4 regions of the Kitasatospora sp. NPDC002965 genome follow, and region 2 is predicted to be linked to each of the others. Evidence: riboswitches for the same ligand, from Rfam matches in the RefSeq annotation. Region 2 holds a riboswitch; each other region holds the start of a gene.

Region 1 (2,180 bases), on a different contig from region 2:
GTGCAGAGGTTGGAGGAGTGGACGGTGCGACCGGGCAGCGCGGTCTGGTTGGCGGCGCGGTTGGACGCGTCCTTGAAGGTCATCCAGCCGTTGCCGGTCTGCGCGAGGGTGCGCATCATCCGGGAGTACAGGGTCTGCGCGGGGATGGTGCGGACGGCCTTGCCGGCCAGCTCGGCCTTGAGGTAGGCCTCGTCGAAGTCGGCGCCCCACAGGTCGACCAGCTCGGGGACGTCGGCCGGGGAGAACAGCGACCAGTCGGCGTTGGCGTTGACCCGGCGCATGAACTCGTCGGGGATCCAGTGCGCGAGGTTGAGGTTGTGGGTGCGGCGCGCCTCCTCACCGGTGTTGTCGCGGAGCTCCAGGAACTCCTCGATGTCCGCGTGCCAGGTCTCCAGGTAGACGCAGGCCGCGCCCTTGCGACGGCCGCCCTGGTTGACGGCGGCGACCGAGGAGTCGAGGGTGCGCAGGAACGGGACGATGCCGTTCGACTTGCCGTTGGTGCCCCGGATCAGCGAGCCGCGCGAGCGGATCCGCGAGTAGGAGAGGCCGATGCCGCCGGCGTGCTTGGAGAGGCGGGCGATCTGGGCGTACCGCGAGTAGATCGAGTCCAGGTTGTCCAGCGGCGAGTCCAGCAGGTAGCAGCTGGACATCTGCGGGTGCCGGGTGCCGGAGTTGAAGAGGGTCGGCGAGGAGGTCAGGTACTCCAGCCGGCTCATCAGGCGGTACAGCTCGGCCACCTCGCGCACCGACTGCTCGTTGTCGCCGACCGCCAGGCCACAGGCGACGCGGAGCAGGAAGTGCTGAGGGGTCTCGACGACCTTGCGGGTGATCGGGTGACGCAGCAGGTAGCGGGACTGCACGGTGCGCAGGCCGAAGTACTCGAAGCGGTCGTCGCCGGCCGGGTCGACCAGGGCGTTCAGCGCCTCGGTGTGCTTGGCGACGAACGCGGCGGTGGTGTCGCCGATCAGGCCCTCGGCGTGGCCGACGGTGATCGAGGTGGAGAAGGAGACCACGCCCTGGGTCGCCGCCTCGTCGACGATCTCCAGCGCGAGCAGCCGGGCCGCCAGCTTCGAGTACTGCGGGTCCTCGGCGATCATCGACGCGGCGGCGTCGATGGCCAGGCCGCGCAGCTCGGCGAAGTCCGAGCCGGCGTTGCGGCCGCGCAGCGCGGCGGCGGCGACGTGACCCGGGTCCACCTGGGGGAGGTCGACGCTGCGGTCGGTCAGCACTCGGAGGAGCGCGCCACCGGGGTCGGAGACCGTACGGTCGGCGGGGGCGGAGCTGGAACCCTGGGCGGGCAGGGTGACTGAGGCAGCGGTGGTCAAGGCGCTCTCTCCTGGCGGCGATCGGCGTCGGTAGATCGGGGGGCCGGGCCGTTCGGGGCAGGGGAGGACGGCGCGGGCGCCCGTGGCGTCGCGCGGCGTGTCGTCCCCGGCCCGCCCGCGAGGCCCGGAAGGTGGTGCTCGTGCTGGGGCCTCTGCGGGGAGGCGCTCGCACACCGTCGGCAGGTACTCGGACTCGCGGGCTCCCATGGGGAGACGGCCGCTCACCGCTGCGGGGCAGTCCCGGACTTGCACCGGGTTCCCCTGCGTCGACAGCAGGGTCGAGCATACATCTAGTGGTGCTCTCTCGATGCGACACCACATGTTGTGCAGCGCGGCGTGTTGGCGCGATGACCGCTGGTACCGGGGCGGGAGCCGGGAAGGGGCGCGGGCCGGGGTTCCGGACGCCCCGGGGCTTGTCAGGATTCGGAAACGGAATGGTGACCGGGGCGGTCGCCGGTCAGGGCCATGCCCTACGATCTCGCCTCATGAGCGACGGAACGGGCGTGCCCGGGGAGTGGTCTGGACAGCCCGCTTCGCCGGGGGAGCAGCCGGCCCCTCCCGCCGGTGCGGGGGGCGCACAGAACCAGCAGCCGGGTGGACCCGGACCGGTGCCGCCGGGGCAGCAGCCCTCCGGCGGCCAGGCCGTGCCGCCGGCACCGGGCGGCTTCGGACCGCCTCCGGCGTCGTACGGACCGCCCGCGCCGCCGCCGGCCCGGCCGCCGGCGCCCGCGGCGCCGCAGCCGCCGCAGTCGATCCAGGTGCCGCCGCCCGTTCAGCCGCCTGTTCCGCCGCCCGCGCCGCAGCCTCCGGTGCAGCCCCAGCCGCCGATGCCGGTGCCCTCGCACCACTGGCAGC
Region 2 (2,180 bases):
ACGACCAGTTCGGCGCCCTCCCGGACACCGAGGTCGAGGAAGCCGCGGACCCGGTCCAGCGCGTCGCGGCCGACGAGCGGCCCGAAGTCGGCCTCGGGGTCGTCGGAGGCGCCGACCCTGAGTGCGGCGATCCGCTCGGTGAGCTTGGCGACGAGGGCGTCCGCGGTCTCCTCGCCCACCGACACGGCGACCGAGACGGCCATGCAGCGCTCGCCGGCGGAGCCGTAGCCGGCGCCGATCAGGGCGTCCGCGGCCTGGTCGAGGTCGGCGTCCGGCATCACGATCATGTGGTTCTTGGCGCCGCCGAAGCACTGGGCGCGCTTCCCGTGGGCGGCGGCCGTCGCGTACACGTACTGGGCGATCGGGGTGGAACCCACGAACCCGAGCGCCTGGACCCGGGGGTCCTCCAGCAGCGTGTCCACGGCCTCCTTGCCCCCGTTGACGACGTTCAGGACGCCCGGCGGCAGGCCCGCCTCCAGGAACAGCTCGGCCAGCCGCAGCGGCACCGACGGGTCCCGCTCGGAGGGCTTGAGGATGAAGGCGTTGCCGCAGGCCAGGGCGGGCGCCGCCTTCCACAGCGGGATCATCGCCGGGAAGTTGAACGGGGTGATGCCGGCGACCACTCCGAGCGGCTGGCGCATCGAGTACACGTCGATGCCGGTGCCGGCGCTGTCGGTGAACTCGCCCTTCAGCAGGTGCGGGATGCCCGCCGCGAACTCCACCACCTCCAGCCCGCGCTGGAGGTCACCGTGGGCGTCGGCGACGGTCTTGCCGTGCTCGGCCGAGAGCAGGCGGGCCAGCGGCTCGCGTTCGGCCTCGACGAGCTGGAGGAAGCGCAGCAGCACGCGGGCGCGGCGCTGGGGGTTCCAGGCGGCCCACTCGGACTGGGCGCGCTCGGCGTCGGCGATCGCCGCCTCGGTCTCCGCGCGGCCCGCGAGCGGGACCCGGGCCTGGACCGTGCCGGTGTTCGGGTCGTAGACGTCGCCGAAGTCCCCGGAGGTCCCGGGGACGTGCTTGCCGCCGATGAAGTGGGTGAGTTCACGGACCATCACAGACCTGCTCTCGTCAGGGTGTCGGGAAGATCCGAGGGAAGGGCGCACGACGGACGCCCGCGCCGCGCTCGGGTGAGCGCACGCGTCGGGCCGTCGCCGGGCGCGGCGAGCCGTCAGGGAGACGGGTGTGCCGCAGCCGTCGCAGGATCACCAGGGTCGGGAAGGGCGCGGACCGGTGCCATGCGTGTTTGCTCCATCCTCGTGGACAACACGGAACACCCGCAGTCGGTATCCTGACTCCCGGATCAGCGCGCGTCGCCCGGCCTTCCCGGCTGGCTGCCAGTGGCTGGTACTGCGGCGACGCACTCCCCGGTCACAGTGGCGGGACCGTGCCGGATTCACACCGGCTTCCCTGCACTGCGGGCCTTGTCCACGACCATATAGTTGGACGTCCTAGTAAGTCCAGGGCATCCCTCGCCGCCGCCGTCCGTTCCGCGACCTCCTCCGGCGCGGCGACGTGGTTGTGGTCCGCGTGGAAGAAGTCCCTCACCTCGTCGTGCGGTTGGGCCGGTCGCAGCACCGGACCGGCGCCGGAGTCGCCGAGCTCCGCAACCCTCGTGACGGCCTCGCGGCAGCTGCCGTGCAGGGCGATCCTTCCGCCCGGCGGGGCGTGCCACGGGAGCAGCTCTCTCCGCCGCGGAGCCTCCGCTGAAGGCATCCGCAGGCGGGCAGGGATTCGGCGCCCGGCACCTACCCGCCGCGCCGCGGCGAGGCCCCGGCCGGCTGCGCGCCCCGGCGGCGCAGGGCCGCCTCCACCCGGACGGCGTCCGCCGTGGCCTGCACCTCGTGCACCCGCACCGCCCACGCGCCCTGGGCGGCGGCCAGCACGCCGACGGCCGCCGTGGCGGCGTCGCGCTCCCGCGCGGGGCGGGGCGCTCCGGTGCCGGGATCCGCCAGCAGCTCCCCCAGGAACCGCTTCCGCGAGGCCGCCACCAGGAGCGGGCGGCCCAGCACGCCCCAGGCGTCCAGCGCCGCGAGCAGCGCCCAGTCGTCCTCCCGGCGCTTCGCGAACCCGAGCCCCGGATCCACGATCACACGGGACGGGTCGACGCCGGCCGCCACCACCGCGTCGAGCTGTCGCCCCACCTCACCGATCACCTCGGCGACCACGTCGTCGTAGTGGGCCAG
Region 3 (2,180 bases), on a different contig from region 2:
GCCGGACACGCCGACCCCGAGGACGATCACGGTGACCGCGCCGGCGGCGGCTCCGTCCGAGATCCCGAGCAGGAAGGGGTCGGCCAGGTCGTTCCCGGTCAGTGTCTGCAGCACGGCACCGCAGACCGCGAGACCGGCGCCGGTGGCAGCCGCTCCCAGAACCCGGGGCAGCCGCAACTGCCAGACGATCTGGTCGTCCAGCAGCGTCACGTGCGGGTCGCCCAGCCCGAGACGGCGCACCACGACGTCGATCACCGTCCGGACCGGCTCGTGGTGCGAGCCCACGGCCAGACCGAGGAGCACGGTGGCCAGGAGCAGGGCCGCGGCGACGGCCAGGGCCGCCGCCGTGCGGCCCGGACCGGTGAGCCGCACGGCGGGAGGGGACGTGGCGGTCATGATCCCGGGTGCAGTCGGCCCAGTCCCGCCGACACCCGGGCGGCACCGTCGGCGAGCAGCACACCGGGGGTCGACTCGGAGAACGGCACCACCACGAAGGCCTTGCGCTGCACGGCGGTGAGCTTGCTCAGCACCGGGTCGCCCTGCAGATAGTCGATCTTGGACTGGGCCGTGTCCCAGTCGGCGTCCGCGAGCACGATGGCGTCCGGGTCCGCGGCGACGACCTGCTCCCAGCTCACGTTCTGCCAGGCACCGGGCAGGTCTGCGAAGACGTTGCGGGCCCCCACCGCGTCGAGCACCAGCTGAGGCCCGCCATGGCCGGAGCCGACGAACGGTGCCTTGGTGTCCGAGTCGAACCACAGGACCTTCAGGCCCTTGCCCGCGGCCGTCGCCGTGAACTGGGCCAGCTGCTGCTCCTGCTGCCGCTGGATCGCGGCGGACCGCTCCGTGACGCCGAAGACCCTGGCGACGTCGTTCAGTTCGCCCCACATCGCCTGCCAGGTCGGCGGCGGCACCTGGCTCTTGTCCGAGCAGCCGAACGGGGACAGGTACGACGGGATGCCCTGGCCGCCCAGCTCGTCCCGGGTGCCCGCGACCTTGTCGGTGAACGCGCTGGAGTAGGAGGCGTACAGGAAGTCGGGCCGCGCCGCGAGGAGCTTCTCCTTCGTCGGGTAGTCCTTGGAGAGCACCGGCACGGAGTCGTAGGCCGCCTTCCACTTCTCCGGGACGGCATTGTCGAGATAGGCGGTACCGGCCATGCGGGACTCCAGGCCGAGGGCCAGGGCCACCTCGGTCGCACCCTGATTGAGCGTCACCAGCCGCTCGGGCGGCGCGCCGACCGTCACGGTGGTCCCGCAGTTGTTCACGGTGACCGGCCCGGCACTGCCGGCCGTCGCACTGGGCGCGTCGGGTGCGGGGGCGCCCGCGCAGGCGCCGAGCACACCGGTGAACAGGAAGGCCGCGACCGCGCGGCCGACGCGCACCGGACCTGTGGGACCTGCGGCACCTACGGAACGTATGGAACGGAACGGGTACGGCAGAGCGCTGGGCACGTGTTCTCCAAAACCCTCGTGGAACATGTCGCGCCGTGGCCGGTCTCCTGGCTTCCGCATCGACACGCCGCAGCCGACCTTCCCGGGTGGCTCTTCCAGCCGACCCAGTGGCCCTGACCGCTGGCAGAGCCGGTCAGCGAGGGCCGCGGCACTCCGCGGCAACAGTGGCGAGGGCCGCACCGGACTCAGACCGGTTTCCCGAACACCATGGCCACTGCAAGGTATCAGGCGTGGTCAGGTCGGTGTCGGCCGGTACCTGGGGTGATCGTTCGGATGGTTCGTCGGCGAGCGCGCCCGGGTGGCCGAGAACGGTCGGTCGGCGTCGCCGAGCAGTTTTCGGGGCTCGTGGTCGGCGTCGGCCCCGGCGCCCGGGGGCACTTCCCTTCGTCTCCCACCCGGCCTTCCGGGCCGCCTCCGGGATCGGCCGGCCGGCCGGGGAGTAGATCTTGGTCGCGTCCCGGTTCCCGGCACTGCAGCCACCGGCCGGCGGGGTCGCCGTACCGAGTCTCTTGAGGTTGTCGGTCACCGGCGCGTACGCCGTACCGCCGGTCGACAGGCTCGTGTTCACCGGACCGGTGATCGGGAGGGAGTAGATGATCGGCAGGTCGAGCGACTTCCCGGCCGGGATGATCTGGCAGTAGTCCAGCGTCGTGCTGACCCGGTGGACCGTCGTACCGGGCGCCGGCTTCCACTGGCCACCCTGGACATCGGTCTGCCAGTTGGCGTCTTTGA
Region 4 (2,180 bases), on a different contig from region 2:
GCGGGCCGGATCGACACCGTCCGGCCGGAGCACACCCCGGAGGCGATGGGCCGCCCGCCGCGCGTGGACGACCACGGCGGCGAGGTCTACGTGTACCGGCGGGCCGCGATGCCGTGTCTGGTCTGCGGCACCGACGTCCGGACCGAGGAGCACGCGGCGCGGAACCTCTTCTGGTGCCCGTCCTGCCAGCGGGCGTAGCCGTTCCGGGCAGGTGACGGGGGCTCCGGGGCGGAGCCGCCCGGCAGCCGACCGGGTGCCGCCCGGCCGTCGCCCGGGGTGCCGACCCGGGGTTGCCCCCCTGCCCGGCCGGTCGGTCAGCCGGCCGCGGCGGCGCTCCCGGGCTCCACCCCGTCGGCCGGGTGGTCGGGGAACTCGACGTGCTCGTCACCGGCGCACTCGTCGAGCAGGGGGCGCATGGCCTCGTCCACAAGCCGGTAGCGCACCACACGTCCGTCCTTCTCCCCGGCCACCACGGCGGCGGTGCGCAGCAGGCGCAGTGCCTGCGAGACGGCCGGGTCGCGCATGCCGGTGGCGACCGCCAGGTCGCTGACGGCCAGGGGACCGGCCCGGTGCAGGGCGAGCAGCAGGGAGAGCCGCCCGGGGTCGGCGAGCAGGGAGAACCGCTCGGCCCAGGCGCGGACGTGGCCGGTGTCGCCGATCGCCGCGATCGCCTCGCAGACCCGGTGTCCGTCGATGGTGCGATGGCCCGCGCGGTCGGCCGGTACGAGATGCATGCCCGCATTCTTGCAGCCGGCGACCTGTGATCCTTGACACCTGCGCAGGTGCGCAGCCTTGCACGGGTGTTCGGGGACCTCTACGTTGATCCCCGCCGTGGTGCTCGGGAAGACCGGTGGAGGACCCCAGAGGTCCCAGTCCGGAGCGGCCCTCGCCACTGTGATCGGGGGAGTCGTCCGTGCCCACGACGCCACTGGGTGCCTCGCGCACCTGGGAAGGCGGGTACGGAAGCCCGTAAGCCAGGAGACCGGCCACGGCATCTCACGAAGTATTTCCACGAGGTGCTGGAGCGTGATCCCACGATGACCCTGCCCGAGACCGCCGCCGATCCCGCAGTGTCCACCGCCCTGCCGACCTTCCGCTGGAGACGGGCGGACACCCTCCGCACGGCCGGCCTGATGGGCGTGATCCTGGCCATGCACGTGGTGGCCTTCGGCACCCTGATCTTCCTGGTCGCGCCGGAGAAGTACGAGGTCGGAACCCAGGTCTTCGGGGTGGGCCTGGGCATCACCGCCTACACCCTCGGTATGCGGCACGCCTTCGACGCCGACCACATCGCGGTGATCGACAACACCACCCGCAAGCTCATGGCGGACGGCAAGCGGCCGGTCTCGGTGGGCTTCTGGTTCGCCCTCGGGCACTCCTCGATGGTCGTGCTGATGGCGGCCCTGGTCGCGGGCGGCGCCCAGCTCGCCGGCACGCTGATGGACGACGAGTCCACCACCCACCAGTGGCTGGGCGTGGTCGGCACCTCGGCCTCCGGCGTCTTCCTCTACCTGATCGGCGCGCTCAACCTGGCCGCGCTGTTCGGCATCCTCAAGGTGTTCCGCTCGATGCGCGCCGGGCGGTACGACGAGGCCGAGCTGGAGGAGCACCTGAACGCGCGGGGCCTCCTGGCCCGGGTGCTCAACCGGGCGACCCGTTCGATCACCCGGCCGGGGCAGATGTTCCCGGTCGGCATGGTGCTGGGCCTGGGCTTCGACACCGCGACCGAGGTGTCGCTGATGGTGATGGCCGGCTCCGGCGCCGCCTCCGGCCTGCCCTGGTACGCGATCATCTGCCTGCCGCTGCTGTTCGCGGCCGGGATGAGCCTGTTCGACACGCTGGACGGCACGTTCATGAACTTCGCCTACCAGTGGGCGTTCTCCAACCCGGTGCGGAAGGTGTACTACAACCTGACCATCACCGGGCTGTCGATCGCGGTGGCGTTCATCATCGGGACGATCGAGCTGGTCGGGGTGCTGCACGAGAAGCTCGACCTCACCGACCCGGTGAGCGGCTGGGTCGCGGAGATCTCGCTGGACAACGTCGGCTACGCGATCGTCGCGCTGTTCGTGGTGGTCTGGGCCGCGGCCATCGCGTACTGGCGGCTGGCGGGTGTCGAGCGGAAGTGGAGCCCGCAGGCGGTCCGGCCGGTGCCGGCCGCCGGACCGGTCGTCGAACCG

The links. A riboswitch is a leader RNA that binds a small molecule or an ion and turns the genes downstream of it on or off. The one in region 2 is predicted to bind cobalamin.
Region 1: it holds a riboswitch for cobalamin, as region 2 does, so the genes downstream of both, ABZY91_RS03220 (ribonucleoside-diphosphate reductase subunit alpha) here and ABZY91_RS35970 (CoA-acylating methylmalonate-semialdehyde dehydrogenase) in region 2, are expected to answer to the same signal.
Region 3: it holds a riboswitch for cobalamin, as region 2 does, so the genes downstream of both, ABZY91_RS06990 (ABC transporter substrate-binding protein) here and ABZY91_RS35970 (CoA-acylating methylmalonate-semialdehyde dehydrogenase) in region 2, are expected to answer to the same signal.
Region 4: it holds a riboswitch for cobalamin, as region 2 does, so the genes downstream of both, ABZY91_RS38640 (HoxN/HupN/NixA family nickel/cobalt transporter) here and ABZY91_RS35970 (CoA-acylating methylmalonate-semialdehyde dehydrogenase) in region 2, are expected to answer to the same signal.

Annotation. Positions count from the first base shown of each region.
Region 1 covers NZ_JBEXNT010000004.1:87,902-90,081, reverse strand. Annotated here, with positions in the region: gene ABZY91_RS03220 (ribonucleoside-diphosphate reductase subunit alpha) at 1-1,301, opposite strand, end outside; cobalamin riboswitch at 1,486-1,628, opposite strand; gene ABZY91_RS03215 (hypothetical protein) at 2,135-2,180, shown strand, end outside.
Region 2 covers NZ_JBEXNT010000148.1:16,462-18,641, reverse strand. Annotated here, with positions in the region: gene ABZY91_RS35970 (CoA-acylating methylmalonate-semialdehyde dehydrogenase) at 1-1,049, opposite strand, end outside; cobalamin riboswitch at 1,258-1,448, opposite strand; gene folP (dihydropteroate synthase) at 1,743-2,180, opposite strand, start outside.
Region 3 covers NZ_JBEXNT010000010.1:84,283-86,462, reverse strand. Annotated here, with positions in the region: gene ABZY91_RS06995 (iron chelate uptake ABC transporter family permease subunit) at 1-396, opposite strand, end outside; gene ABZY91_RS06990 (ABC transporter substrate-binding protein) at 393-1,379, opposite strand; cobalamin riboswitch at 1,468-1,673, opposite strand; partial or broken gene ABZY91_RS06985 (hypothetical protein) at 2,017-2,180, opposite strand, start outside.
Region 4 covers NZ_JBEXNT010000185.1:1,563-3,742, forward strand. Annotated here, with positions in the region: gene ABZY91_RS38630 (DNA-formamidopyrimidine glycosylase family protein) at 1-198, shown strand, start outside; gene ABZY91_RS38635 (metalloregulator ArsR/SmtB family transcription factor) at 315-734, opposite strand; cobalamin riboswitch at 816-1,006, shown strand; gene ABZY91_RS38640 (HoxN/HupN/NixA family nickel/cobalt transporter) at 1,038-2,180, shown strand, end outside.